4 regions of the Serratia proteamaculans genome follow, and region 1 is predicted to be linked to each of the others. Evidence: predicted binding sites of a transcription regulator. Region 1 holds the regulator's gene; each other region holds the start of a gene.
What was found. The regulator PhoB, encoded in region 1, activates phosphate uptake and scavenging genes when phosphate is short. The targets are predictions, from matches to a motif close to CTGTCATAAAACTGNCNNAT.

Region 1 (7,367 bases):
GAAGCTGGGGATCTCCAGCGTGCTGACCTGTTGCAGGGCACCCGCGCTGAAATCCACCATAAACACGCTTTTGGCCTTGCCCAACTCGTCAAAACTGAGGGGGATCGGCGAGCCGCTGTAGCGAATATGTTCGGATTTGGCGACGTTTTGTGCACGGTGAATATGCCCCAGCGCGATGTAGTCGGCCGGTGGGAAGGCCTGCGCCGGAAAGGCGTCCAGCGTACCAATATAGATATCGCGCACCGAGTCGGAGGTGGTGACGCCTACGGTGGTCAGGTGGCCGGTGGCAACAATCGGCAGGGGCAAGCCCAGCGCGTCACGGCGTGCACAGGCCGCCTGATACAGCGTTTGATAATGGTCGGCGATGGCCTCTTGCAGCGCCTGCTGTTTTTGTACCCCGGATTCTCCGGCGCGGCTGGTGAGCAAATCGCGCGGGCGCAGGAACGGGATGGCGCACAGCACCGCGCCCGGCTGGCCGTCGCGCTGATTCAGCACCAGGATTTGCTGTTCGGTTTCGCTCTGTGCGTTGGCAATCACGGTGGTATTCAGGCAGGAAAGCAATTCACGCGATTCATTTAAGGTTGCCACAGAGTCGTGATTGCCGCCCAACACCACCAATTGGCAGCCGGTGCGCTGCAGCTCGACTACAAAACGGTTATACAGCTCGCGGGCATAACTTGGCGGCGAGCCGGTATCGAACAGATCCCCGGCGACGATCAGCGCATCCACCTGCTGTTGTTCGATCTGCTCGATCAACCAGCGCAGAAAAGCCTGATGTTCGGCGGCGCGGCTTTTGGTGAAAAAATACTGGCCAAGATGCCAGTCAGAGGTGTGGATCAGGCGCATGACACTCCCAGGGCGATAGAGTAATGGCAGGGATTATAAAGGGAATATGATGTTTCTGCGTGACTAGAAATAATCGCTATGCTTACTGCCTACAACAGGCAGGTTTTTTCATGGCTATTTATTTCATAAATCTGTCACAAAACTGACGCATAATGGCGACCGCAATCAACTGTGATCGCTAACACATTGGCAGGATTGACGATGGCAAGACGCATACTGGTGGTGGAAGACGAAGCGCCGATCCGTGAGATGGTGTGCTTTGTGTTGGAACAGAATGGTTACCAACCGTTGGAAGCTGAGGATTATGACAGCGCAGTGACGCGCCTGTCTGAGCCGTTCCCTGATTTAGTGTTGCTCGACTGGATGTTACCCGGAGGCTCCGGCATTCAGTTTATCAAACATATGAAGCGTGAAGCGCTGACCCGAGATATTCCGGTGATGATGCTGACTGCCCGCGGTGAAGAAGAAGACCGGGTACGTGGTCTGGAAGTCGGGGCGGATGATTACATCACCAAACCCTTCTCGCCAAAGGAACTGGTGGCACGCATCAAGGCGGTCATGCGCCGTATTTCACCGATGGCGGTGGAAGAAGTGATTGAAATGCAAGGGCTGAGCCTGGATCCTTCTTCACACCGGGTGATGGCCAACGAACAGGCGCTGGATATGGGGCCGACCGAGTTCAAATTACTGCACTTCTTTATGACCCATCCTGAGCGTGTTTATAGCCGCGAGCAGTTGCTTAATCACGTCTGGGGCACTAACGTTTATGTGGAAGACCGCACCGTTGACGTGCATATCCGTCGACTCCGTAAGGCGTTAGAGACCAGTGGTCATGACAAAATGGTTCAAACCGTTCGGGGCACCGGCTACCGATTCTCAACGCGCTACTGATCGCGCCGCGCTGGAGAATATGCCGTGCTAGAACGTCTATCCTGGAAGAGGCTGGCCCTGGAGCTGGCCCTTTTCTGCCTGCCTGCCTTACTGCTGGGGCTGATTTTCGGCTATCTGCCCTGGCTGCTGCTGGCCTCCGTGCTGGCGGCGCTGGTATGGAATTTCTACAACCAACTCAAACTTTCCCACTGGCTATGGGTCGATCGCAGCATGACGCCCCCCCCTGGCCGCTGGAGCTGGGAACCGCTGTTTTACGGCCTGTACCAGATGCAGCAGCGCAACCGTCGCCGGCGTCGTGAGCTGGCGCTGTTGATCAAACGTTTCCGCAGCGGGGCGGAATCGCTGCCCGATGCGGTGGTGATGACCACCGTCGAAGGCAATATCTTCTGGTGTAACGGTTTGGCGCAGCATCTGTTGGGTTTCCGCTGGCCGGAAGACAATGGTCAGCACATCCTTAACCTGCTGCGTTACCCGGAGTTCAGCCACTATCTGCAACAGCAGGAGTTCTCCCGGCCGTTAACCTTGCAGTTGAACAATGAACATTACGTCGAATTTCGTGTGATGCCTTATTCCGAAGGGCAGTTGCTGATGGTGGCGCGTGATGTCACCCAGATGCGCCAACTGGAAGGTGCGCGACGCAACTTCTTCGCTAACGTCAGCCACGAGCTTCGCACTCCGTTGACGGTGTTGCAGGGCTATCTGGAGATGATGAGCGACGAAGAGCTGGATGGCTCGCTGCGCGGCAAGGCGCTGGGCACCATGCAGGAGCAGACCCGACGAATGGACGGGCTGGTCAAGCAGTTGCTGACGCTGTCGCGGATTGAGGCAGCGCCTAATGTCGAAATGAACGAACGGGTCGATATCCCGCTGATGCTACGGGTGCTGCAACGCGAAGCTCAGTCGCTGAGCGGGGGCAACCATGAGATTACTTTCCGGGTGAACGAGCAGCTCAAGGTCTTCGGTAACGACGACCAACTGCGCAGTGCGGTATCAAACCTGGTGTATAACGCCGTCAATCATACGCCGAACGGCACCAATATTGAGGTGAGCTGGCAGCAGACGCCAAATGGAGCGCAGTTCCAGGTCAGTGATAATGGGCCGGGCATCGCTGCCGAGCATATTCCGCGCCTGACCGAACGCTTCTATCGCGTCGACAAGGCCCGTTCACGCCAGACCGGCGGCAGTGGGTTGGGGCTGGCGATCGTCAAGCATGCTCTCAGCCACCACGACGCGCGGCTGGAGATCCTCAGTGAGCAGGGCATCGGCACCCGATTCATCTTTACCTTGCCTAACCGGTTGATTGTTCCCGCAGCTTTGTCAGAGAATGCGGTGAAAAATTAACGCGGAGAGGCTGGTATGAACCGAATGACCCGAGGGCTGTTGCTTTGCCTGGCGCTGCTGGCGAGCCGTGGCGCGTTAGCGCAGCCGGATGGCATGCTGTCCGGCAACCTGTCGAGCGTCGGTTCCGATACGCTGGCCAATCTGATGGCGCTGTGGGCGCAGGACTTCAGTCAGCATTACCCCAACGTTAATTTGCAGATCCAGGCCGCAGGTTCCTCGACCGCGCCTACCGCATTGGCGGCAGGTGCCGCGCAGCTTGGCCCCATGAGCCGCCCGATGAAAGCGGCGGAGGTGTCGGCTTTCGAACACCGTTATGGCTATGCACCGCTGGCAGTACCGGTTGCGGTGGATGCGCTGGTGGTGCTGGTGCATCAGGACAACCCGCTGCGTGGTCTTAACCTGCAACAGCTTGACCGGATTTTCTCCGCGACTCTACGCTGTGGCGAAAACCGACCGTTGACGCGCTGGGGAGAACTGGGGCTGAGCGGCGATTGGCAGCAGCGCACTCTACAGCGCTTTGGTCGCAATTCGGCATCCGGTACCTACGGCTATTTCAAACTGCGTGCGCTGTGTGGTGGTGACTTTATGCCACGGGTCAATGAATTGCCCGGCTCGGCCTCGGTGGTACAGGCGGTGGCCGGTTCGTTGAACAGTATCGGCTACGCCAGCATCGGTTTTCGTGCCAGCGGCGTGCGGCTGTTGCCCCTGGCGGAGTCCGGCGAAAACTATGTCATCCCCAATGACACCAACGTGCGCAACGGCAGCTACCCGCTGTCACGCTATCTGTACATTTACATCAACAAAGCCCCCAACCAGCCGTTGGAGCCGCTGACCGCCGCATTTCTCGATCGCGTGCTGTCCGATACCGGACAAAACCTGGTGAACCACGACGGCTATCTGCCGCTGCCGTCGGCCACCCTGAAGAAAACCCGCCTGGCATTAGGCCTGAAATAAACTTCTCCCGGGGTGCGGCCACGCGCCCAACATGAATTTCTCTCACTACCGATGAAATTTCTTCTATTGCTGCCCGGCAGTCGATATGACAGCATGCTGTTTATTGGATTTCTAGACGTCTGGATGTCTATCGTAACCCAGCGTAATAGTTCACACCGTAAATTACTGAGGCAAAGGCCCGATCTTTTGCCTGCCACCGGGAGTCATAAATATGTGCGATTGCAATCACGCTTTTCACGCTGACGTTGTCGGCAGCCTGTTGCGCCCTGAGGCGCTGAAAACTGCTCGCCAACAGTTCCAGCGGGATGAAATTAATGCTGACCAACTGCGTGCGGTTGAAGACGAGCAGATCCGTCTGGCGGTGGCCAAACAGAAAGATCTTGGCCTGGCGGTGGTGACCGACGGCGAATTTCGTCGGGCGTGGTGGCATTTTGATTTTCTGGAAGGGCTGGACGGCGTGGAGGGTTATGACGCGGAGCAGGGGATCCAGTTCAACGGCGTGCAAACCCGGGCGCGCAGTATCAAGGTGGTCGGCAAGCTGGGTTTTAACCCGCAGCACCCGATGCTGGCAGATTTTCGCTTCCTGAAGGCGACCGCCGGTGATGCGGTGCCGAAAATGACCATTCCCAGCCCGAGCGTGCTGCACTTTCGCGGCGGGCGCAAGGCCATAGACAGCCAGGTTTACCCGGATCAGAACGCCTATTTTGACGATCTGGCGCAGACCTACCGCGACGCGATCAAGGCGTTTTATGACGCCGGCTGCCGCTACCTGCAACTGGATGACACCGTTTGGGCCTATCTGTGCTCGGACGATCAACGGCGGCAGATCCGCGAGCGCGGAGAAGATCCTGATCGTCTGGCGCGTATTTACGCGGATGTGTTGAATGCAGCGATCGCCGACAAGCCGGACGATCTGATCATTGGTTTACACGTTTGCCGCGGCAATTTCCGCTCCACCTGGATCTCCGAAGGCGGCTATGAGCCGGTGGCGGAGATCTTGTTTGGTCAGGTGAATATCGATGCCTTCTTCCTGGAGTACGACAATGAGCGCTCCGGCGGGTTCGAGCCGTTACGTTTTATCAAACCGGGTAAACAGCAGGTGGTGCTGGGGTTGATCACCACCAAAAACGGCGAGCTGGAAAATCCTGAACAGGTGAAACAGCGTCTTGAGGAGGCTGCGCAATTTGTCGATCGCCGCCAACTTTGCCTCAGCACCCAGTGCGGTTTTGCCTCGACCGAAGAGGGCAACAGCCTGAGTGAATCACAGCAGTGGAATAAACTGCAAAGCGTGGTGAACATTGCCCGACAGGTTTGGTAGCGGCGAAAATCCCGTCCAGACCGCGCGGAAATTGGCTGTTTATTGGCGTTTTCGCGCGGTCATTCGCTTTAGGCTTCACGTTTTGTGAATGTGTCGCTCAAAAATGATACAAATCATGTATTGTATATTTATTGATAGCCACTATGATCGACTGGCCCTGAAAGATTATCTGGTCTATAACTCTGCTTTTTGTCATGCGCCTTGCCTTTCAACGCTATAAACGTTTAACTTAGCCTCCGTTGTCGGACTAAACCTCCATTTATAACTCTTAAAACTCTGCCCATCATCATGAGTGGTCACTTTCGAATAAGGACAAAACGCCGGACGTTATGCGTTTTCTGCTCTTATTGGTCTCGCGATGAAATGGCAAGCCGGCAACCGGGTGGGGCATAACGCCACCACGTATCGGGCACTTTTTTTCATTTGAACAGGCAACACGACATCGTATGAGTCATCGTTTAACGTCAAAAGATATTATCGCATTGGGTTTTATGACCTTTGCCTTATTCGTCGGCGCCGGGAATATCATTTTCCCGCCGATGGTCGGTTTACAGTCCGGTGATCACGTCTGGACCGCAGCTATCGGCTTCCTGATCACCGCTGTCGGTCTGCCGGTGATGACCGTGATTGCGCTGGCACGCGTCGGTGGCGGTATTGACGCCCTGAGCACGCCGATTGGCCGCCGCGCCGGTCTGCTGCTGGCGACCGTCTGTTATCTGGCTGTTGGCCCGCTGTTCGCTACCCCGCGTACCGCGACCGTCTCCTTCGAAGTGGGGATTGCACCGCTGACCGGTGATGGCGCCATGCCGCTGTTTATTTACAGCCTGGTGTACTTCGCCCTGGTGATCGCCATTTCTCTGTATCCGGGCCGCCTGCTCGATACCGTGGGTCACGTATTGGCACCGCTGAAAATTGTTGCGCTGGGCGCGCTCGGCATCGCCGCGCTGGCCTGGCCTGCAGGTACGCCAATTCCGGCGACCGAGATTTATCAGAACGTTCCATTCTCTACCGGCTTCGTTAACGGCTATCTGACCATGGATACGCTGGGTGCGCTGGTATTCGGCATCGTCATTGTTAACGCCGCGCGTTCCCGTGGCGTGAAGGATGCCAAATTGCTGACGCGTTACACCATTCTGGCGGGATTGATCGCCGGTGTGGGCCTGACGCTGGTTTACCTGAGCCTGTTCAAGCTGGGTTCCGGCAGCGGCGTATTGGTGCCTGATGCAACCAACGGCGCGGTGATCCTGCATGCTTACGTACAGAATACTTTCGGTGGGCTGGGCAGCTTCTTCCTGGCGGCGCTGATCTTCATCGCCTGTATGGTAACTGCGGTCGGCCTGACTTGCGCCTGTGCCGAGTTCTTTGCCCAATACCTGCCGTTCTCTTACAAGACGCTGGTGTTCATCCTTGGGCTGTTCTCGATGCTGGTTTCCAACCTGGGCCTGAGCCATCTGATCCAGATCTCCATCCCGGTGCTGACCGCGATTTATCCGCCGTGCATCGTGCTGGTGGTGCTGAGTTTCACCCTGCGTTGGTGGAACAGCGCACCGCGTATCATTGCGCCGGTGATGTTAGTCAGCCTGTTGTTTGGTATCCTTGACGCGGTGAAAGCGTCTACCTTCCAGCACTTCTTGCCGGAGTGGACCAATCACCTGCCATTGGCGGATCAGGGACTGGCATGGTTGCCGCCGTCGCTGTTGATGCTGGTGCTGGTCGCGATTTATGACCGGGTTTGTACGCGCTCCGAAGTGACCGCGCACTCCTGATCCCCCGGCTAAATTTTGGGCCACGGACTTGTCCGTGGCTTTTTTACGTTTAAAAACCACGGGTTATTTTCATGCAACAACAGTCACCCGCCGCCCCCGCGGCCAATAAGCTGAAACGCGGTCTCAGCACGCGTCACATTCGCTTTATGGCTCTGGGTTCGGCTATCGGCACCGGTCTGTTCTACGGCTCGGCGGACGCGATTAAAATGGCCGGTCCAAGCGTTTTGCTGGCGTACCTGATTGGCGGCATC
Region 2 (7,367 bases), 4.1 Mb from region 1:
TGTGCTGCCGGGTCTGGGGTAGAAGGCCCGGTCTGGTAGGCATTAACGTCGAGCTTTTTCGCCGCTTCGTTGACGCCGACTTCCATACGGTTGAACCAGGGAATGCCGGTCACTTTGGCAACCACGGCGATCTCGTACTTTTCAGCAGCTAAGGCAGGTGTTGTTGATAACATGCACGCAGAAACCACACATGCATTTAATAATGCGAGGTTAAATTTCATTCGCTGTACCTTTTTTATCTGTAGGGGTGGTTGTTTTTCCACCTGAGCAGATTACAAAGGAAAGGAAGAGGGGGCGTAACCCGAATTTGAAAACTGTGAGCTGTGCACATTGAGGTAAAATTATAGCGGTTTTTATGTTAATTAAATGTTTAATAATTTAGGGGTGGTAATTTTACCACCTAAAATCATCAGTTAATTAACAATATAACTCATATTATTTTACATATTTGCAATGATTGGAGCGAAGGAACGTCGCTTTTTGGCGTAAAAAATGCCGGTCTGAGCGCCGGCATTGAAACATTTAAGCAATGTGTGAACAACATCACCTTATTGGGTGATTACAGCACGCCCTGCGCCAGCATGGCGTCGGCAACCTTGACGAATCCGGCAATATTGGCGCCGTGTACGTAGTGAGTTTGCTTGCCCTCACCGCCGTATTCCACGCAGGCGTGATGAATATCCGCCATGATATGTTGTAAACGTACATCCACTTTCTCCGCTCGCCAGCCGATGCGCGCGGCATTCTGCGCCATCTCCAGGCCGGAGGTCGTGACCCCACCGGCGTTGGCGGCTTTGCCAGGGGCAAACAACACGCCGGCGTCCAGGAATGCGTCTGTCGCCTGAATGGTGGTCGGCATATTGGCGCCCTCGGCCACGGCTTTTACCCCGTTACGGATCAGCATTTGGGCGGCTTCCAGATCCAGCTCGTTTTGGGTGGCGCACGGTAGGGCGATATCCACCGGGATGCTCCATGGCTGCTGACCGGCCAGATAGGTCAGGCCGCGCTCGCGGGCGTAATCTTCCACCCGGCCATAGCGCTGATTCTTGATCTCCACCAAATGGGCCAGTTTTTCAGTGGTGAAACCGGCTTCGTCGACCAGGGTGCCGCCGGAGTCAGACACGGTGATGACGCGCGCATCCAGCTCAAGCGCTTTCTCAATGGTGTACTGCGCCACATTGCCTGATCCGGATACCGCCACCCGCATGCCTTCAAAGCCTAATCCGTGACGCTGCAGCATGGCGTCGGTGAAGTACACCAGGCCATAGCCGGTGGCTTCCGGGCGGATCAAACTGCCACCGAATGACAACCCCTTGCCGGTAAACACGCAGGCGGTGTTGTTGGACAGCTTCTTCATCATGCCGCTCATAAAGCCGACCTCACGACCGCCAACGCCGATATCTCCGGCGGGCACGTCGGTGTCTGGCCCCAGATGGCGGTACAACTCGGTCATCAGCGACTGGCAGAAACGCATGATCTCCGCCTGGCTTTTGCCTTTCGGATCAAAGTCCGAACCGCCTTTCCCGCCGCCGATTGGCAATGTGGTCAGTGCATTTTTGAAGGTTTGTTCAAAACCGAGGAATTTCAGGATCGATAAATTGACCGACGGGTGAAAACGCATGCCACCTTTATAGGGCCCAATGGCGGAGTTGAACTGCACGCGCCAGGCGCGGTTAACCTGTACCTGGCCGCGATCGTCCACCCAACTGACCCGGAACTGAATGGTGCGTTCCGGCTCAACCAAGCGCTCCAGCAGGGCGTATTCACGATAACGCGGGTTGCGCTCGATAAACGGCCACAGCGAGGTGAAGACTTCTCTGACCGCCTGTAAAAATTCTGGCTGATGAGGATTATGCTGTTGTAGTGAGGACAAGAATGATTCTACCGATAAGGCATGTTCCATGGATAACTCCTTTATACCCGTCGCCTTTCAGGCTGTAGCGTTGTTATTCACGGCCTAGCTACAGCCTGAAATTCATAGGGTAATATTGTTGAATTCCCCCACTATTTTTATAGATATTGGTATGGGTAAAGCGTGGGGAATGATGTTGTGTCTTTAGCGACTATATCACTGGAGGGCGGTTGATTATCAAGCGATTAATGATGGCGGAAGAACGAAAAACGCCCGCGGCTGCGGGCGTTGGGGACTAATGTTAGTGGGCGCTTACTTAATCTTCAGCTTTTTCTTCTTCGTCACGTAGCGGCACGATCAGCATGTCGATATGCACGGTGTTGATCAACTGGCGTGCGGAGGACATCAGCTTGCTCCAGAAATCCTGGTGGTGGCCGCACAGGACCAGGTCCATATCGTATTTCTTGATAGCATCGACCAGCACCTGCGCCAAATCGCCGCTGCCGCTCAGGGTTTCGGTAATCGGATAGCCGGCGTTTTGTGACAGTTCGGTCAAGGCGTGATGCGTTTCTTCCGAGATACGTTTTTGCATATCGCCGAGATTAACGTCGATCAGGCCGGTATACAGGTCGGAATAGTTAACATCTACGTGGATCAGGGAAACTTTGGCGTTGTACGGACGCGCCATAGATACGGCTTTTTCTACCAGAATTTTGCTTTCCGGGGATAGGTCTACCGCGATCAGAATGTGTTTGTAAGCCATGAGAATACTCCTTCCATATAATGCCGATTAAAAGTTAGCAGGCATCAGCGTACCAGCCTGGCGCTTTAGGTTTCATTTTATCATTCAGATAACATAATGATATGTTGGGGCGATCACACTGCACCGCATCAAAAAATCTCTTTATCGCTACTCTGTCAGTTTTACACCCGCCCGGCAGAAAATCCTATCGCCCGTGGTGCTATTGGCAGGTTGACCGATTGAAATATAAGCATTCTTAAACAGAGTATAGTCCCAAATAGCCCATTGGGCAGGGGAAAAGGCCGTCAGCCATCAGTCAGGGCGGGAATCAGATATAACCAATCGATAGATGACAAATTGGCGGGTTACGGTAAATTTTATCTACTGCTCAGGCCAGTTGCGTTTCAATAACCTACAATAATGAATATGGGCCTTATCATTACTCCTCTGAGCCAAACCTGCGAGATGTGCATCTGCATAACGATGGGTGACCTCCAGAGGCAGTGGGTTTTGCGCGGCCTGTGCGGTGCCAAGGGGATCGGAGCGGTAGGCTCCCGCAGTAATGGTATAGAGGTAGGGCAGTTGGACCCGGCGGAGCGCCGTGGATAACAACGCCTTGAGGAGGCAATCATGATCAGTACCGTCGCGCTGTTTTGGGCTCTGTGTGTGGTGTGTGTGTTAAACATGGTGCGGTATTACTCTTCTCTGCGCGCGCTGTTAGTGGTTTTGCGCGGCTGCGACCCGCTGCTGTATCAGTATGTCGACGGCGGTGGTTTCTTTACCGCCCACGGTCAGCCGAGTAAACAGATACGGCTGGTGCGCTATATCTTCTCGCAGCGCTATACAGAACATCACGATCCGGAGTTTATTCGCCGCTGTGAGCGGTTACGCGGGCAGTTTATGCTGACCTCCGCGCTGTGTGGACTGGTGGTGATCAGCCTACTGGCGTTGATGATTTGGTATTAAATCCGGCCGGTTTTGCCGACGACAGACAAAGAAAAGGCGGCCACCAGGGCCGCCTTTCACATGGAGCGAGCTGCTTAAATCACTTTAAGCGCCAACCAGTACAGCGAACCGGAAAGTAGAATCGAGATTGGCAGGGTCAATAACCAGGCCAACAGGATGTTCTTCACGGTTTTACTCTGCACACCGCCGCCGTCCACAATCATCGTCCCGGCGACTGCCGAAGAGAGGACGTGGGTGGTGGAAACCGGCATACCGGTATAGCTGGCCACACCAATCGACAAGGCTGCGGTCATCTGAGCCGACACGCCCTGAGCGTAGGTCATGCCCTTCTTACCGATCTTCTCGCCAATGGTAGTCGCAACGCGCTGCCAACCCACCATAGTACCGAGTGACAACGCCAGAGCTACCGCGACGATAATCCAGATCGGTGCATACTCAACGGTTTGCAGCAGATCCTGACGCAGGTTTTTCAGGAAGCGTTGGTCCTGGCTAGAGGTTTCCGGCAGTTTGGCGACCTTGTCCGCGGTATCCGTTACGCACATCAGCAGGCGACGCAGGTGGCTGCGTTGATCTACCGTCAGTTGATCGTAACTTTGCAGGTTGTTCAGCAAACCTGAGGCAAGCTGAATCGCCGGCATGGCGCGGGCACTGTCACAATGGAACTCGACGGGTTTATCCGGCGAGACGTCCTCATCCGGGCTTGGCACCAACGGAGTCAGAGCCACCACATGTGACAGGGCGTCACTGTGCTGTTGGTAATATTGCTGCAGGTGGGCAACGGCATCACGCGTACGGGTGATGTCATAACCGGTTGCATTCATATTAAGCACGAAGCCGGCCGGAGCCACGCCGATCAGCACCAGCATAATCAGGCCGATACCTTTCTGGCCGTCGTTGGCGCCGTGCGAGAAGCTGACACCGATAGCCGACAGGATCAGTGCGATACGGGTCCAGAACGGCGGCTTGCGTTTGCCGTCGACCTTTTCACGTTCAGCAGGCGTCATGTGGATACGCTGGCGTTTCTTGGTGCCACTCCAATAGCGGCGCAAGGCAAACACCATCAACCCGGCGACCATCATGCCAACCAGCGGCGAGATGAGCAATGACAGGAAAATACCAATCATTTTCGGGACGTTAAGCGCATCCACCACCGAAGTGTGGGTCATCAGTGCGTTGGTTAAACCCACACCAATAATTGCGCCAATCAGCGTATGGGAACTGGAGGCCGGCAGACCGAAATACCAGGTGCCGAGATTCCAGATAATAGCCGCCAGCAGCATGGAAAATACCATGGCTAATCCGTGTGCTGAACTGACGTTCAACAACAGATCTGTTGGCAACAGGTGAACAATGGCGTAAGCAACACTCAAACCACCGAGCATTACGCCAAGAAAGTTGAACAAACCAGCCATCACGACCGCAAGTTGCGAGCGCATGGCACGGGTATAGATTACTGTAGCAACCGCATTGGCCGTATCATGAAAACCGTTAATGGCTTCATAAAACAACACGAACAACAATGCGAGAATTAACATCAGGCCGGTATGGAAATCCAGGCCAGCGAACAAATGCAGCATAAGCGTTACGCCAGTTTGTGGACATGAACGCCGCGCATTATCCGTGACAACCGGGGCCGGGGAAAAGGAAAATATGACGTTTTTTTGATTTAGATATGACGAAATGATGGCAGTGGTATGACAAAGATATGAAATATCAGTGCGTTATGCTGTCTTGCCCGTTGTAATATTTTCTTACTATGGTGTTGTCGGTGTCATGGCTTTACAATCTGCCGCCGTAAAGTTGCCGGTTACCGGTAGCGATTCGGCTTAATATGGCGGCCTTTTGTCGCGATTGTGATTTTTATTCAGAGAGGCGCAGGTGGAACAGTTTGATGTCGTGGTAATAGGTGCGGGCGCAGCGGGCATGTTTTGCGCGGCGCAGGCAGGGCAACTCGGTTGCCGGGTGCTGCTGCTCGACAACGGCAAAAAACCGGGCCGCAAAATCCTGATGTCCGGCGGCGGGCGCTGTAACTTTACCAATATGTACACCGAACCGGCCGCTTACCTGTCGAATAACCCGCATTTTTGTAAATCGGCACTGGCGCGTTACACCCAGTGGGATTTTATCGATCTGATCAACCGCCACGGCATTGCCTACCACGAGAAAACGCTGGGGCAACTGTTCTGCGACGACTCGGCGCAGCAGGTGGTCGAACTGCTGCTCAAAGAGTGTGAGCTGGGTCAGGTGACAACGCGCCTGCGTAGCGAAGTGCTGGGCGTCGAAAAAACCGCCGAAGGCTTCGAACTGGCACTGAATGGCGAGAAAGTGAGTGCTCGCTCACTTGTGGTGGCCAGCGGTGGTCTGTCGATGCCGGGACTGGGGGCTACGCCGTTCGGCTACAAGCTGGCGGAGCAGTTTGGCCTGAAAGTACTGCCGACGCGTGCCGCGCTGGTGCCTTTTACGCTGCATAAACCGTTGCTGGAACATCTGCAGGCCCTGTCTGGTGTCTCTGTGCCTGCGGTGATCACTGCCGAAAATGGCGTCAGCTTCCGCGAAAGCCTGCTTTTCACCCACCGTGGCCTGTCTGGTCCGGCGGTATTACAACTTTCCAGCTACTGGCAACCCGGTGAGTTTGTAAGCGTTAACTTACTTCCTGCGCTTGATCTGGCGGACTTCCTTAACGAGCAACGCCAGGCCCACCCGAATCAAAGCCTGAAAAACACCCTTGCGCTACACCTGCCGAAGCGTCTGGTGGAGTGTCTGCAGACGTTAGGGCAATTACCGGAAGTCACGCTGAAGCAGTTGAACCCGACGCAGCAGGCTGAGCTGGTAGATACTTTGCAGAATTGGCGCGTGCAGCCGAACGGCACCGAAGGCTACCGTACTGCAGAAGTGACGCTCGGCGGTGTGGATACCAAAGAGCTTTCTTCCAAGACGATGGAGGCCGCCAAGGTGCCGGGCCTGTACTTTATCGGCGAAGTGGTGGATGTGACAGGGTGGCTGGGGGGCTATAACTTCCAGTGGGCCTGGAGCTCGGCCTGGGCCTGTGCTCAGGCTTTGGCTGTGCAGGGGCAATAAAGTCCGGCGAATGGCAATGTAGATTGCGCTGGTGCCAGCCGATGGGAGGCCTGGTGGTACTTACCTCCCAAGATTATTCCGCATAGCGGAAGGCGTCTGGCCAAAGTAACGGCGAAATTGGGTGCTGAATTGCCCGGGTGAACTAAAACCGCACTGCAGGGCAATGGCGGTCAGGGTGAGAGTTGTTTGGGTGACTTGCTGGCGGGCCCGTTCCAGGCGGCGTGATAAAACATATTGGTAGGGCGGCAGGCCAAAGTGTTGCCGAAAGGCACGAGAAAAATGAAAAATGCTCAGGTTGGCAATCTTCGCCAGGGCCTGCAAGGTAATATTCTCACCCAGGTTGTCTTCTATATAACTGGCCAGCAGTTCGCGCACCGGCCGGGAAAGAATTTCACGGTGTTGCCGGTCCGGTATTGCCGCGTGCTGATAACGTGCAGCTTCAGCCAACATGGCAATCATCAGTGAAGCGGCGTGCAGCTCGCTGTCACTTTGCTGCAGACCAAGGCATAACTGTTTAAGCACCGGGTTGCGCAGGTTTGCCCCAGGTTCAATGATCAGGCCTGCTTTTCCGCCAGGCATTAACTCAATCAACCGTGGTGAAATCGAGATTGCGGTATAGCTTAATGTGCCTTCGGCATAGCTCATGGCGTCAAAATCGCATCCCGCTGGAATGATATCGGCGACCTGACCTATAACCCGCGTTGCCGACGTGCGTTTTTGGTCGAACCA
Region 3 (7,367 bases), 570 kb from region 1:
AACTGTACGTTGTCGGGATTAACCGGGTCTTTGAGAATGATGTTTAGCTTGCTGAAATCACAGGCAGAATCAAAGCGCATCTGCACCGGGGAGGCGGCCAGGGTAGAGGTCGCAACCAACAGCGAGCCGGAAAGAATAATCAAACGGAGTAACGCCATGAGGAGTCCTTCTCGAAAGCGAAAGTAGTCCTTCAATATAGCAGTTACCCGCTGTTTATAAAGGGTAAAAACGCCATTCATTGCCCTGAGTGCCGGCAATGAATGGCGTTTGGATATTAGGCTGTTAACTTACTTAATCGCCATTGCATCACGCATGGTATAGAACAGATCCGTCTGATCGGTTAGCCCAACCACGTTGGCAGCACGTGGGCCGTAGGCGGCAACCCGCAGTTGAGTGCCGGTATGCCCCTGTGAATCCTCTTCCGAATTGCCGTAGCTGATGGTCATCGGTGCGCCATCTTTGGTGGTCAGCGTTTGTGTCAGGCCAGGGGCCTTGGCATCGGTGGCGATAATCTGGCTCGAGTGGGCGTGGTCTGCGGTAACAATCACCAGGGTGTTACCCTCGGCGCGGGCGAATGCCAACGCTTTCTGTACCGCTTCATCCAGGTCAACAGTTTCACCAAACTGGCCGCACGGGTTGGCCGCATGATCCTGTTTGTCGATCGACGCGCCCTCAATCTGCAGGAAGAAGCCGTTTTGGTTGGTTTTCAACAGGTCGATGGCTTTTTCGGTCATTACCGCCAGCGTCGGGATATCGGCCGTGCGTGCCGGGTTGTTTTCGCAGGTTACCGCCGGTTGGTCGATATTGCCGTGATAAGTGGCTTTCGGCCCCTGCCAACGCACCGGCATATTACCGGCGGCAAACAGCCCGAGCAGCGGTTTTTGCTGGTTTGCCACGCTGACGGCGTTCAGTGCATCGAGGTTTTCGACCCATTGATAACCGAGAGCCGTTGCCTGGTCTTTCAGCGATTTTCCCTGCCATTCGCCACTTTTTGCTAACTGATTAAAGGATTTTGCCCCGCCGCCCAAGGTGACGTCGGCGCGCGCCTTGAGCAACTGCTCGCTGATGGAGCCACGGCCGCCGTTTTCCAGCGCGTTGGTGGCGCATTTTTCACTGGTTTCTTCCGGGCCGTAACATTTACGTGAGGTGACGTGGGAAATCTGTGCTGCTGGCGTGGCGTCCTGTAGCTCGGCGGTAGAGACGTTACCGGTGGCTTTGCCTGCCGCCTTGGCGATTTCCAGCAGCGTCGGTTGGTCTTTACCGTTGACGTCCACACCCAGCGCACCGTTATAGGTTTTTACGCCGCTTGACCATGCGGTCGCCGAGGCGGCAGAGTCAGTCACGTAATTCGGTTTGTGGGTTTTCTTATCCAGTGAGTAATGGGTGTATTGGCCGGTCAGCGGCAGGGCATCGATACCTTTAAAATAGCCGCCCGCGCCTTCGGCGTAGTTGCGCGCCGAGGTGATTTCAGAATCGCCCATGCCGTCGCCGATCAGCAAAATCACGTTTTTGACAGTTTTGTCCGACAGCGAAGCTTGCAACGCGGCGGTCTGATCGCCACTCAGACGTCGTGCGCCACCGGGTTCAACGATGTTGCCACGTGCTGCACGCTCGTAAAGGCCTGCGGTATTGACCGGTGTTTCATCGGCGAAGGCGGCGGAACACAATAACGCGGATAAAACGGCGCCGGCGATCAGGGAAAGGGACTGTTGCATAGGGGGAAAGCTCCTTTTCGAAATGCAAAATTATAATTGGCATCAATTTGTTACGAAGGAGAGTAGTGCAGGGGTGTGACAGTTTTATGACGCTGCCGATGGTGAAAAAGGATAGCCGGGCGGCTATCCCAGGGGATCCATTATTCGCTGCGGGCGGGAATATTCAGGCCGCGTTGTACCGCCGGGCGCGCCAGACCGCGCTCCAGCCATTGCCCCACCAGTGGGAAGCTATCGAACTCTACCAGCTCACGCGCTTCGTAGAAGCCGATCAGATTACGGACCCAACCCAGCAGTGAAATATCGGCAATGGTGTAATCCTGACCCATGATCCAGTCACGGCCTTCAAGCCGGGTTTCCAGCACGCCGAGCAGGCGTTTGGATTCATTCTTATAGCGTTCCAGCGGACGTTTGTCCTCATATTCGCGACCGGCGAATCGGTGGAAGAAGCCGAGCTGGCCAAACATTGGGCCAACCGCCGCCATCTGGAAAAACACCCACTGGATGGTTTCATAACGTAGAGCGGGATCTTGCGGCAGGAACTTACCGCTTTTCTCCGCCAGATACAGCAAGATAGCGCCGGATTCAAACAGCGCCAGTGGTTTACCGCCGGGGCCATTAGGATCGATGATCGATGGGATCTTGCCGTTCGGGTTCAGCGACAGAAACTCCGGCGTCCAGGTTTCGTTCTTGCCGATATCGATCAGGTGCGGTTCATAAGCCAGGCCAATTTCTTCCAGCATAATGGATACTTTTACGCCGTTGGGCGTAGGCAGAGAGTAAAGCTGTAGCCTTTCCGGGTGCTGTGCGGGCCAGCGTTTGACGATCGGGAATTGGGTTTGGCTGAGCATGAAGAATCCTCGGGTTGACGGTTTGCCTATTGAGTATTGCAGCAAAACTAACGCGGCGCAGGGTTAAAGCGTGAGACCAAAATGTGCTGTCAGCGCTTTTTTACCGGTGGCGGTGAGCTGCAGTTCACGAGTTTCAAGCTGACGGCGGATCCAGCCGCGATCGATAAAAACGTTGAGCACCGCGGCACCCAGAGCGCCGCCAAGGTGAGCCTTGCGTTCGCTCCAGTCCAGACAGCCACAGGCGAAGCGCCGCCGTGAAAGCGCCGCCGAACAGTCGATGCCCAGCCGGGTTAAGGCAGTGCGGCCAGCGTCCGTTAACCGGTAGTCTTCATCCCCCTCCAGCCAGGCTACTTGATGCAACCTGTCATGCAATTTTACCGCGACTTCTCCGGCCATATGGTCATAACAGGTGCGGGCGAATTGCAATGAGGTTGGGGTAGTGCTTTTTACTACCGGCCTTTCGACGCCGGCCAGCGCCATCAATGTTTCCAGCGCGGCGGCCACCGCCGGCCCGGTCAGGCGGAAATAGCGATAGCGGCCCTGTTTGACGCAGACAATCAGCCGTTGTTCCTGCAGGCGTGCCAGGTGCCCGCTGGCGGTAGAGGCTGCGACGTCCACCGCCGCGCTCAGTTCGGTTGCGGTATAGGCACGGCCATCCATCAGCAGGCACAGCATGCGCGCCCGGCTGCAGTCGGCAATGGCGGCGGTCAGTGCCGCCAGACGATCTTCAATATCGATGTTATTCATACTTCGAGATTAGACGAAGTATGGCTGCCAGGCTAGCGCTAGGATGGGTTTTCACACTGGTTCGGTTCAACGGAGAACACTATGACAGTTTGTCCCTATTCCCGTGCGCTTGCTGCCGTGACTTCTGATGATCCGCTTGCTGACTATATGCCGATGGTGCCGATGGCATTTCAAGCGGACTTGCAGAGTTGGGTAGCCGTTTCTCCTGTGGTGGTGCGGGAGGTTTTGCACAATATTGACTTTGGGGTACGTCCTGCAACTGAACCTGTCCCCGCGGCCTTATTGAACACGCCAGCACAGCCCATTTTCGGTGCTCTGGTACGAATGCAGGAGGGTGAACAACAGCTCAGGCTCAAAGAGGCCATTCTGCAGACGTTAACTGCCTTTAACCCAAACCGGGTCCGGCAAACCGCATTAAGCGTGGCGCGAGAGTTAATGCCTTCCATGCAGGACGCAAAGCAGATCACCCGCTTTAACTATGCCCTGCCAGTGTGCGTTATTGCTGCACTGCTGGGTGTCCCTGCGGATGAGTGGTCGGAGTTAGTCGATGACATTCTGGCTTTTTCCCGCTGCATTGCTCCGGGGGGTAGTGAGCAACAGGTAGAGCGGGGGATCCAGGCTGTGGAGCGTTTAACGGCACGCCTGGAAGGTTGTCGTGGCCCGTTATGGCTGAGTTTGCAGCATTCATGTGCGATACAAGGCTTCGATCGTCAGGTGGTAATGGCCAATGCCATTGGCTTGATGTTTCAGGCTTGTGAAGGGACTGCCGGCCTGATCGGGCAGGCGTTGTTATTGATGCGCAACCACCAGGGAAGTGCGCAGGAACTGATTGAAACAGTCTTGTCCGACACACCCTCGATTCAGAACACCCGCCGCTTTGCTTTGCGGGATACGCAGGTTGCCGGCTACCCGGTGTTGGCTGGGCAGAGCGTCCTGGTGTTGTTGTGCACGGGGGATGAAAGTTTTGCTTTCGGTGAGGGGGCGCATCGCTGTCCGGGCGCGGACTGGGCGAAGATGATCGCGCGTTGTGGTATCGAGCATTTATCCGCCTTGGGTATTGATCTGCAACTGCTGAACAATGTGCGCTGGCGGGCTTCGCAAAACGCGCGCGTGCCTGAATTTACCGCTGACAGGAGCTTATTATGATCGCCGTTATTTTTGAACTGCAGGCCGCCGACGGCCAGCGCGAAACCTATCTTGATTTGGCGGCTGAGCTGAAGCCGTTGCTGGCGGAGATTGACGGGTTTATTTCCATTGAGCGCTTCCAAAGCCTGGCCGATCCACAGCGGTTGCTGTCGCTTTCTTTTTGGCGTGATGAAGCGGCGGTGCAGCAATGGCGCAATATCGAAAAGCACCGTGCTGCGCAGACGCGTGGCCGTCATGGCGTGCTGGCGCAGTATCGCCTGCGTGTGGCGGAAGTGGTACGCGACTACGGGCTGGATCAGCGGGAACAGGCACCGCAGGACAGCCGTGGTTATCACGTCGATTGACAACTCTTGGGGTTTATCTTATTGATATCTGATGAACAGAAATCGTTTTTCATTCGTGCAGATTATTATCACCATTCATAGAGTGGTGGGATAGCGCGTCTGTTTTAAGCGAAAACCCGCCAGTCAGGCGGGTTTAGCACTCCCTCCTGTTGGCAACATCCCCTGGAGGAACCCATGAAAAATCATCTCCCTACCGTGTTGCATTTGATGTGCGGTAAAGCCGGTTCAGGCAAATCGACGTTAGCGCACAGCCTTGCGCAGCAACCTCAAACGCTGTTGCTGGTTGAAGATAGCTGGCTGAAAACGCTGTATGGACAACAGATGGCGACTTTGCAGGATTATGTTCACTACTCAGCCCGGCTACGCGAGGCGTTGAGTGAGCATGTTGTGCAACTGCTGGGTCATGGCCTGTCTGTGGTGCTGGATTTTCCGATGAATACGCCGGACCGGCGGCTGTGGGCACGACAATTAGCCGAGTTGGCTGGCGTTGGCCACTGCCTGCATTTTATCGATGTCAGTGATGCATTATGTAAAAGCCGGATAAAACTCAGAAATGAGCAAGGCGACCATCCCTTTACGCTAAGCGAGGAGGCTTTCGATCTGCTCACTCAGTACTTTGTCGTCCCTACTGAAGAGGAGCGTTTGACCATTGTCCGGTATGCCTGAGTATCCGGAATAAGGCAGGCCCTGATTCGGGCGCTGCCTCATTATTTGTCATTTGTCGATTAGAAAGGCTTGGTTGGCAGGTATTTACCGTCGAGGGTGATCACCGCACGTTCGCCACCGTCTGGATCCGGCACTTTTTTGATATCCAGTTTGAAGTTAATCGCGCTGATGATGCCGTCGCCAAACTGCTCATGCACCAGGGCTTTCAGCGTGGAGCCGTAGATTTGCACCATTTCGTAGAAGCGATAAATGGTCGGGTCGGTCGGTACGCCGCCGGGAATGCTGCCGCGTAGCGGAATGGTTTGCAGCAGGCGAATGGCGTCTTCGTCCAGATCCAGTTTTGCTGCCACCACACGGGCGGCTTGCTCCGGCAGCGGATGCTGGCCCAGCAGGGCGGCGGTGACGAACGCCAGGCTTAGCCCGGTGCCCTGGTTAATCGCTTCGAAGGTCAGGTTTTTGCGGATCTTGGCCATCATAATGGTGTCGGTCAGGGTTTCGCGTGGGGATGAGTAGTGCAGTGACTGGGTCATATTGTTTCCTTAAGGAATGAAATTAAAAACGGGCTACGGCAGGGGTTGCCGTAACTTCAGGATTCGTGGCCAGCGGAATAAAACGACGGGTTTCGCCATCCAGCGCTTCAATGCCGCCGCTGGCGATGTCATAAACCCAACCGTGTAGTTTCAATCGCCCTTGTTCAAGCGCCACTGCTACGGAAGGGTGAGTTTTGATATTGGTTAACTGTGCGATGACGTTCTCGCGCACCATCGAACTGACCCGCCCGGCCTCGGTGGCATGCTGATAAGCCTGATTGACCGCCTTGGCTGAATCGGCATAGCGCAGCCAGTTAGCCACGGTGGGCATATGTTCCAGGCACTGGCAGGTGGCGATGGCGGTCATCGCGCCGCAGTCGGAATGCCCGCAAATCACGATATCTTCAACCCCGAGCGCGGCGACGGCATATTCCACCGACGCGGATACGCCACCGGGTTCCGGGCCGAACGAAGGCACGATATTGCCGGCATTGCGGATCACAAACAGATCGCCCGGTTCACGCTGGGTAATCAGTTCCGGGACCAGGCGGCTGTCGGAACAGGAGATAAACAGGGTTCGAGGGTTCTGCTGGGTAGCCAGCCGCTGGAACAAGGCCGTACGCTCGACAAACGCCTCGCGCTGGAACTTCAGAAAACCTTCGATAACTTCTTTCATACTGCCTCCATCTGGTTGCTGTTAAGCGATGGATGCATCATGCGCCGCTCTGGCTATAGGGTCTAAGACCCATTTATAATGGTAGCCATAGGAATTACCAATAATAGAGGCGTTATGCTGCTGCGACATATCCGTTATTTTCTGGCCGTTGCCGAACAGGGCAACTTCACCCGTGCTGCCGAAGCGCTGCACGTCTCGCAGCCAACGCTGTCGCAGCAAATCAAACAGCTGGAGGAAACGCTGGGCACACCGCTGTTTGATCGTAGTGGCCGAACGGTGCGGCTGACCGACGCCGGTGTTGCCTGGATGCGCTATGCCCAACTGGCACTGCAGGATCTGGATGCCGGTGCGCGGGCAATCCATGACGTGGCAACGCTGGAGCGTGGCAACCTGCGGTTGGCGATGACGCCGACCTTTACCGCCTATCTGGTGGGCCCGGTGATTGATGCCTTTTATCGGCGTTATCCGGGGGTAACCTTGAGTATTCACGAGATGACACAGGACAGGATTGAGGCGCTGTTGGCGGAGGATCGGTTGGATCTGGGTATTGCTTTCGGTCAGGCGCAGTTGACGGATATCGAGGCCGAGGATTTGTTTCGCGAGTCGCTGAATATGGTGGTGGGCAGCAATCACCCTTTGGCCCAACGGTTTGAACCCTTGACGGCGCAGGCGTTTGAGCAACAGCCGCTGGCGCT
Region 4 (7,367 bases), 4.3 Mb from region 1:
CAAACCAGCGATCGTAGATCTTCACCGCTTCGCCGTTTTTTTCCAGTTTAATCAGCGTGTCGTTCACGCTGGCGGTCAGGCGTTCTTCGCCTTTGGGAATACCGACCCCTTGGTATTCTTTGGTAATGCTGAACGGCGAGATCTCGAAATCAGCCTTCTGCGCCGCCGGCAGGTTGCCGAGCAGGCCCACCAGTTTGGCATCATCCTGGGTGATCGCCTGAACGTTGCCGTTACGCAGCGCCACGAACGCCAGCGGTGTGTCGTCGTAAGAGATCACTTTGGCCGTCGGGTAATGTTCACGCAGGGTAATTTCCTGCACCGTGCCTTTGTCCGCGCCGATGCGCAGTTTTTTGATATCTTCCGGGGTTTTCAGCACGCCTTTATGGGCGATAAATTTCTGGCCGGTGGCGAAGTACGGCACGCTGAAGTTCACTTCCTTGGCGCGCTCGTCAGTAATGGTGAAGTTGGCGGCGATCAAATCGACCTTTTTCGACACCAACAAAGGAATACGGTTGGCAGGATTGGTGGCTCGCAGCTCCACCTTCACACCCAGCGCTTTGCCGATCGCATCGGCCACATCAACGTCATAACCCACCAACTTTTTGCTTTGCGGATCGATATAACCGAACGGAGGATTACTGTCGAACACCGCGATACGCACTACGCCGGCTTTCTTGATGTCGTCGAGTTTGTCCGCATGCGCGGCACCGGTGGCGAGGCTGGTCAGGCTGGCTAACAAAGTTAAGGCCAAAACGCGATGTTTCATGAGTTGCTCCTAAGGGGTTGATGTCCTGCTGGCTGCTACGCTAGCAAGACCCGCTTAGGTCAGGAAATAATATAAAAAGCTATATTTATAACCTTTTTATCTTTAGGGGTTTTAAACAGCATAAAGGCGCAGTTTTCTGCGCCTTTGGAGGGTAACTCGTGGGGAGAATTACTCTTTTTTCTCGTCTTTACCGTCGGACGACAACAGCTTTTCCAGCGCATCGCCGCCAATATGACGGAAGTCCTGACCTTTGACGAAGTAGAAGATAAATTCGCAAATGTTCTGGCAACGATCTCCGATACGCTCGATCGAACGGGCGCAGAACAACGCAGTCAGCACGCTGGGAATGGTGCGCGTGTCTTCCATCATGTAAGTCATCAGCTGACGCACAATGCCTTCATATTCCTGGTCGACCTTTCTGTCTTCGCGGTAAATTCGGATCGCTTCATCCAGATCCATACGCGCGAAAGCGTCCAGCACGTCATGCAGCATCTGCACGGTATGGCGGCCCAGCGACTCCAGGCTCACCAACAGTGGCTGGTGCTGATGCGAGAACTTCTCCAGCGCGGTACGGCAAATCTTATCTGCCACGTCGCCGATACGTTCCAGTTCGGAGATGGTTTTGATGATCGCCATCACCAGGCGCAGGTCACTGGCGGTCGGCTGGCGTTTGGCGATGATCCGCACGCAGGCTTCGTCGATCGCCACTTCCATCATATTGACCTTGGCATCGCCTTCGATCACCCGCTTGGCCAACTCACCGTCCTGGTTATGCATCGCGGTAATGGCGTCGGTCAGTTGCTGTTCCACCAGCCCGCCCATGGTCAACACCTGGGTGCGGATGTGCTCAAGTTCTGCGTTGAACTGGCCGGAAATGTGTTTATTTAAATTCAGGTTATCCATGATGCATCCTATCAACCATAACGGCCAGTGATGTAGTCTTCGGTCTGTTTTTTCTGTGGCGCGGTGAACAGGGTATCAGTATCACTGAACTCGATCAGTTCGCCCAGATACATAAATGCCGTGGAGTCCGAGCAACGCGCCGCCTGCTGCATGTTGTGAGTTACGATCACCACGGTGTAGTCAGACTTCAGCTCGCTGATCAGCTCTTCAATTTTACCGGTGGAAATCGGATCCAGCGCCGAGCAGGGTTCATCCAACAATAATACGTCCGGACGAATCGCAATGCCGCGGGCGATACACAGGCGCTGCTGCTGGCCGCCGGACAGGCTGTAACCGCTCTGGTGCAGCTTGTCCTTGGTTTCGTTCCACAGCGCTGCCTTGGTCAGAGCCCACTGCACGCGCTCATCCATGTCGGCACGCGACAGCTTTTCAAACAGACGCACACCGAAAGCGATGTTGTCGTATATCGACATCGGGAACGGTGTCGGCTTCTGGAACACCATGCCAACCTTGGCACGCAGCAGGGCGATATCCGAGTTGTCGGTCAGAATGTTCTGCCCATCCAGCAGGATGCCACCTTCGGCACGCTGCTCAGGGTATAGCTGATACATCTTGTTGAAGGTACGCAGCAGGGTTGATTTGCCGCAGCCGGATGGACCGATAAACGCGGTGACCTTGTTCTTGGCGATATCCAGCGTGATGTTTTTCAGCGCATGGAATTTGCCATAGTAGAAGTTCAGATCGCGTACCTGAATTTTGCTGCTGGAAGCGTCAGTAACCATACTCATCAAGACTTCTCTCTTTTCATCAGCGCCGCCAGGGCCGCGCTCAAAATTTTATGAATGCTTTTGCTTGGCGAAAACCACACGCGCCAAGATATTCAGGACCAATACGCACAGGGTAATCAACAACACCCCTGCCCAGGCCAGTTCTTGCCATTCGGCGAACGGGCTCATGGCGAATTTGAAAATGGTCACCGGCAGGTTGGCGATCGGCTGCATCAGATCGGTGCTCCAGAACTGATTCGACAGCGAGGTAAACAGCAACGGTGCGGTTTCCCCGGCGATACGTGCAATCGCCAGCAGCACGCCGGTGATAATGCCGGAAACCGAGGCTTTCAGCGTGATGGCAGAAATCATGCGCCATTTCGGCGTACCCAGCGCGTAAGCCGCCTCACGCAGCGTATCCGGCACCAGTTTCAGCATGTTTTCGGTGGTACGGATCACGATCGGCACCTGCAACAGCGCCAGTGCAATGATCCCAGCCCAGCCGGAGAAGTGCTGCATCTTCGCCACCACGATGGTGTACACGAACAAGCCCACGACGATCGACGGTGCCGATAACAGAATGTCGTTAATAAAACGGATGATTTCCGCCAGCCAGGATTTACGGCCGTATTCCGCCAGGTAAATGCCGGCCATGATGCCCAGCGGCGTGCCGAATATCGTCGCCCACATGATCAATAACCCGCTACCGGCAATGGCGTTAGCCAGGCCGCCGCCGGCAGTGTTCGGTGGTGGGGTCATTTCGGTGAACAACGCCAGCGACATGCCGTCGATGCCTTTGGTCACCGTGGAGAACAGGATCCACACCAGCCAGAACAAGCCAAACACCATGGTCGCCATCGACATGAACAGCGCCAGTCGGTTTTTCTGACGGCGCCAGGCCTGCATTTTGCGACGGCTTTCCAACAGCGCCAGGTTGTTTTGCATTTCCATAGTCGCCACGTTAGCGTCCCTCCTTCTTGGCCAGACGCATGACCATCAACTTCGACAGCGCCAGGACGATAAAGGTGATAACAAACAGAATCAGACCCAGCTCCATCAACGCTGCGGTGTGCACCCCAGATTCCGCTTCGGCGAATTCGTTGGCCAGCGCAGAGGTGATACTGTTACCCGGCATATACAGCGAGACGCTGTCGAGCTGGTAGGTGTTACCGATGATGAAGGTCACCGCCATGGTTTCCCCCAGCGCACGGCCCAACCCCAACATCACACCGCCAATCACGCCATTCTTGGTAAACGGCAGCACGATACGCCAGATCACTTCCCAGGTGGTGCAGCCGATGCCGTAGGCCGACTCTTTCATCATCACCGGGGTCTGCTCGAACACGTCGCGCATTACGGCAGCAATGTAAGGAATAATCATAATCGCCAGGATCACCCCGGCAGCCAGAATACCAATACCAAACGCCGGGCCAGAGAACAGCTCACCGACAATCGGAATGCCGGACAGCACATCGCCAACCGGAGTCTGGAAATATTCGGCAAACAGCGGGGCGAACACGAACAGGCCCCACATGCCGTAAACGATACTCGGGATCGCCGCCAGCAGTTCAATGGCGATGCCCAGTGGGCGTCGCAGCCAGTTTGGCGCCAGCTCGGTCAGGAACAGCGCAATACCAAAGCTGACGGGCACGGCAATAATCAGTGCAATCAACGAGGTAACCACGGTGCCGTAGATGGGTACCAGCGCACCGAACTGTTCGGCAGGCGCGTCCCACTCTTTGGTCCACAGGAAGGAGAAACCGAATTTCTGGATGCTCGGCCAGGAGGCGAAGATCAGTGAAACAATAATGCCGCCCAGCAACAATAGGGTAATCAGCGCTGCCAGTTTAACCAGCGCGCTGAAGATGACGTCACCATTTTTACTCGGTGCTTTAATGGTCGGCTTGTACTCAGCCATAGATCACTCTCTGTTTTAACCCTGGCAGGCCCAACATAGGTCAGACCCTGAAAAACTGAGTGGGGCGCGTTGGATCACGCGCCCCTGCGTTGTTAGTACAGCGCTTTACCGGAACTGTCTTTTACGTTGGTTTTCCATGCTGCACGCACCTGCTCGACAACTTCGTTCGGCAGAGTGGCGTAATCCAGGTCATTAGCCTGCTTGGCGCCCGTTTTGTACGCCCAGTCAAAGAACTTCAGGACTTCGGTGCCCTGAGCCGGGTTTTTCTGCTCTTTGTGCACCAGGATGAAGGTGGTAGAGGTGATTGGCCAGGCGTTGTCGCCTTTCTGGTCAGTCAGGTCCTGTGCGAAGGTTTTGCTCCAGTCCACGCCTTTAGCCGCTGCGCTGAAGCTCTCTTCTGTCGGGCTAACCGCTTTGCCATCGGCAGAAATCAGCTTGGTATAAGCCAGGTTGTTCTGCTTGGCGTAAGCGTATTCCACGTAGCCGATAGAGCCTGGCAGACGCTGTACGAAGGCCGCGATACCGTCGTTACCCTTGCCGCCCAGACCGGTTGGCCAGTTAACGGTAGAGCCTGCGCCGATTTTCTCTTTCCACTGCGCGTTGGCTTTGGACAGGTAGCTGGTGAACACGAACGAGGTGCCTGAACCATCAGCACGACGCACAACGGCAATGTTCTGATCCGGCAATTTAACGCCAGGGTTCAGCTTGGTGATCGCCGGGTCGTTCCATTTCTTCACGTTACCCAGATAGATATCGCCCAGAGTTTTACCATCCAGGGTCAGCTCACCGGATTTGATGCCCGGGATGTTAACTGCCAGCACCACACCACCGATCACGGTAGGGAACTGGAACAGGCCATCAGCCGCCAGTTTTTCGTCAGTCAAAGGCGCATCAGAAGCACCAAAGTCAACGGTGTTGGCGATGATTTGCTTCACGCCACCAGAAGAGCCGATGCCCTGATAGTTAACTTTGTTGCCGGTTTCTTTCTGATAAGAATCTGCCCACTTGGCATAAACCGGAGCGGGGAATGTCGCACCTGCACCGGTCAGGCTAGCAGCAGCGAACGCGGACACGGCGGTCAGGGAGAAAGTCGCTGCCACAATACTGGCGACGGTGGTACGCATCAGTTTCATAATCCCTCCTAATGGGATATTCAAAAATCGACTTCAAGTCGTTTTCATCAGAGTAAGTATTGCTGCAGGAGGGAAAATAGGACAGTTTGGTGACAGTAAAATGTACGAAATATGACAGTTATATTACAGTGCGCCAATAGTGTAATTAACATCTTGATTAGGCTATTATTTCATCTGAAACATTCAATAATATCTTGCTCACGCAAAGGGATCTTCCATGAAAAAAACACTTATCTTGTCAGCGGTTAGCCTGTCTCTGCTGGCATCTAGCAACGTGATGGCGGCGCAAGGACTCGTGCGCGATAGCAACATACCCGAAGCCACGCTTTTCGAGAAAATTCTATTTCTGGGCGATAATAATAACTACAGAACCTCCCGCTATACACTGAATGATTTGGATAACTTTAGAGATAAGTTGCGAGATCATGAAAGGGAGCTAAAACAGCTGCAAGAAGAAAACAGGAATAAGGATCGTCAGATCGACGAACTAAAACGTTCGCTGCAAGAACTGAGCAGTAAGGTGAAAAGTTAGCGGATAAAAAAATCCGGCGCGCCGTTTACACAGCACGCCGGATTAATCAGTCAAAAACTCAGCGAATTTTACTCTACAGTGACAGACTTCGCCAAGTTACGCGGCTGGTCAACGTCGGTGCCTTTGATCAGCGCCACGTGGTAAGACAACAGCTGCAACGGCACGGTGTAGAAGATCGGTGCCACGATTTCTTCAACGTGCGGCAACGGAATGATGGTCATGCCTTCGCTGCTGACAAAACCGGCATCCTGATCGGCGAACACGTACAGCTGGCCACCGCGCGCGCGCACTTCTTCAATATTGGACTTCAGCTTTTCCAACAGTTCGTTGTTCGGCGCCACCACGATCACCGGCATATCGGCATCGATCAACGCCAGCGGACCGTGTTTCAACTCACCGGCCGCATAGGCCTCGGCGTGAATGTAGGAGATCTCTTTCAGCTTCAGCGCCCCTTCCATCGCGATCGGGTACTGATCGCCACGGCCAAGGAACAGTGCGTGATGCTTGTCGGAGAAGCCTTCCGCCAGCGCTTCAATGCTTTTGTCCAGCGACAGCATCTGTTCGATACGCGCCGGCAACGCCTGCAGGCCGTGTACGATTTCATGCTCAACGCTTTCCGCCATACCTTTCAGTCGGCCCAAACGCGCCACCAGCATCAACAGCACCGCAAGTTGGGTGGTAAAAGCTTTGGTGGAAGCCACACCGATTTCGGTGCCGGCCTTGGTCATCAGCGCCAGATCGGATTCACGCACCAGTGAAGAACCGGCCACATTGCACACCGCCAACGAACCGAGATAACCCAGTTCCTTCGACAGGCGCAGTGCCGCCAGGGTATCGGCGGTTTCACCGGATTGCGACAAGGTAATGATCAGGCTGCCCGGACGTACGGCAGATTTGCGATAGCGGAATTCTGACGCGATCTCCACGTCGCAAGGCACGCCGGCCAGCGATTCGAACCAATAGCGGGCAACCATGCCGGAGTGGTAAGAGGTCCCACAGGCAATGATTTGTACGTGCTGCACCTTCGCCAACAGTTCGTCGGCACGCGGGCCCAGCTCGCTCAGGTTGATTTGGCCGTGGCTGAAACGCCCTTCCAGGGTGTTCTTCAACGCCAGTGGCTGTTCGTAGATCTCTTTTTGCATGTAGTGACGGTAAGCACCTTTGTCACCAGCGTCGTACTGCACCTGGGATTCGATTTCAGGACGCTCAACGGCGTTGCCCTGCTTATCGAAAATGTTGACGGTGCGGCGAGTCATCTCCACCACGTCACCTTCTTCCAGGAAGATAAAGCGACGGGTTACCGGCAACAGCGCCAGTTGATCGGAAGCCAGGAAGTTTTCACCCACGC

Region 2: a site for PhoB is predicted at 5,242-5,261, ahead of pitA (inorganic phosphate transporter PitA). Genes of this name have one in related genera too.
Region 3: a site for PhoB is predicted at 1,789-1,808, ahead of phoA (alkaline phosphatase). Genes of this name have one in related genera too.
Region 4: a site for PhoB is predicted at 5,564-5,583, ahead of pstS (phosphate ABC transporter substrate-binding protein PstS). Genes of this name have one in related genera too.

The regions. Positions count from the first base shown of each region.
Region 1 is NZ_OX461105.1:1,074,890-1,082,256, forward strand. Features, by position in the region: gene sbcD (exonuclease subunit SbcD) at 1-846, opposite strand, end outside; gene phoB (phosphate response regulator transcription factor PhoB) at 1,048-1,737, shown strand; gene phoR (phosphate regulon sensor histidine kinase PhoR) at 1,762-3,078, shown strand; gene QOT07_RS05005 (PstS family phosphate ABC transporter substrate-binding protein) at 3,094-4,032, shown strand; gene QOT07_RS05010 (cobalamin-independent methionine synthase II family protein) at 4,244-5,350, shown strand; gene brnQ (branched-chain amino acid transport system II carrier protein) at 5,797-7,116, shown strand; gene proY (proline-specific permease ProY) at 7,188-7,367, shown strand, end outside.
Region 2 is NZ_OX461105.1:5,145,727-5,153,093, reverse strand. Features, by position in the region: gene QOT07_RS24000 (autoinducer 2 ABC transporter substrate-binding protein) at 1-221, opposite strand, end outside; gene gdhA (NADP-specific glutamate dehydrogenase) at 560-1,903, opposite strand; gene uspA (universal stress protein UspA) at 2,169-2,615, opposite strand; gene uspB (universal stress protein UspB) at 3,225-3,560, shown strand; gene pitA (inorganic phosphate transporter PitA) at 3,635-5,137, opposite strand; gene QOT07_RS23975 (BaiN/RdsA family NAD(P)/FAD-dependent oxidoreductase) at 5,439-6,638, shown strand; gene QOT07_RS23970 (helix-turn-helix domain-containing protein) at 6,699-7,367, opposite strand, start outside.
Region 3 is NZ_OX461105.1:1,641,768-1,649,134, forward strand. Features, by position in the region: gene QOT07_RS07745 (hypothetical protein) at 1-158, opposite strand, end outside; gene phoA (alkaline phosphatase) at 288-1,715, opposite strand; gene QOT07_RS07755 (glutathione S-transferase N-terminal domain-containing protein) at 1,856-2,563, opposite strand; gene QOT07_RS07760 (ArsR/SmtB family transcription factor) at 2,627-3,310, opposite strand; gene QOT07_RS07765 (cytochrome P450 family protein) at 3,392-4,456, shown strand; gene QOT07_RS07770 (antibiotic biosynthesis monooxygenase family protein) at 4,453-4,800, shown strand; gene QOT07_RS07775 (P-loop nucleotide/nucleoside kinase family protein) at 4,975-5,466, shown strand; gene cynS (cyanase) at 5,526-5,996, opposite strand; gene QOT07_RS07785 (carbonic anhydrase) at 6,019-6,672, opposite strand; gene cynR (transcriptional regulator CynR) at 6,787-7,367, shown strand, end outside.
Region 4 is NZ_OX461105.1:5,386,300-5,393,666, reverse strand. Features, by position in the region: gene QOT07_RS25080 (ABC transporter substrate-binding protein) at 1-766, opposite strand, end outside; gene phoU (phosphate signaling complex protein PhoU) at 935-1,669, opposite strand; gene pstB (phosphate ABC transporter ATP-binding protein PstB) at 1,681-2,451, opposite strand; gene pstA (phosphate ABC transporter permease PstA) at 2,506-3,396, opposite strand; gene pstC (phosphate ABC transporter permease PstC) at 3,398-4,354, opposite strand; gene pstS (phosphate ABC transporter substrate-binding protein PstS) at 4,447-5,487, opposite strand; gene QOT07_RS25050 (hypothetical protein) at 5,705-6,019, shown strand; gene glmS (glutamine--fructose-6-phosphate transaminase (isomerizing)) at 6,088-7,367, opposite strand, start outside.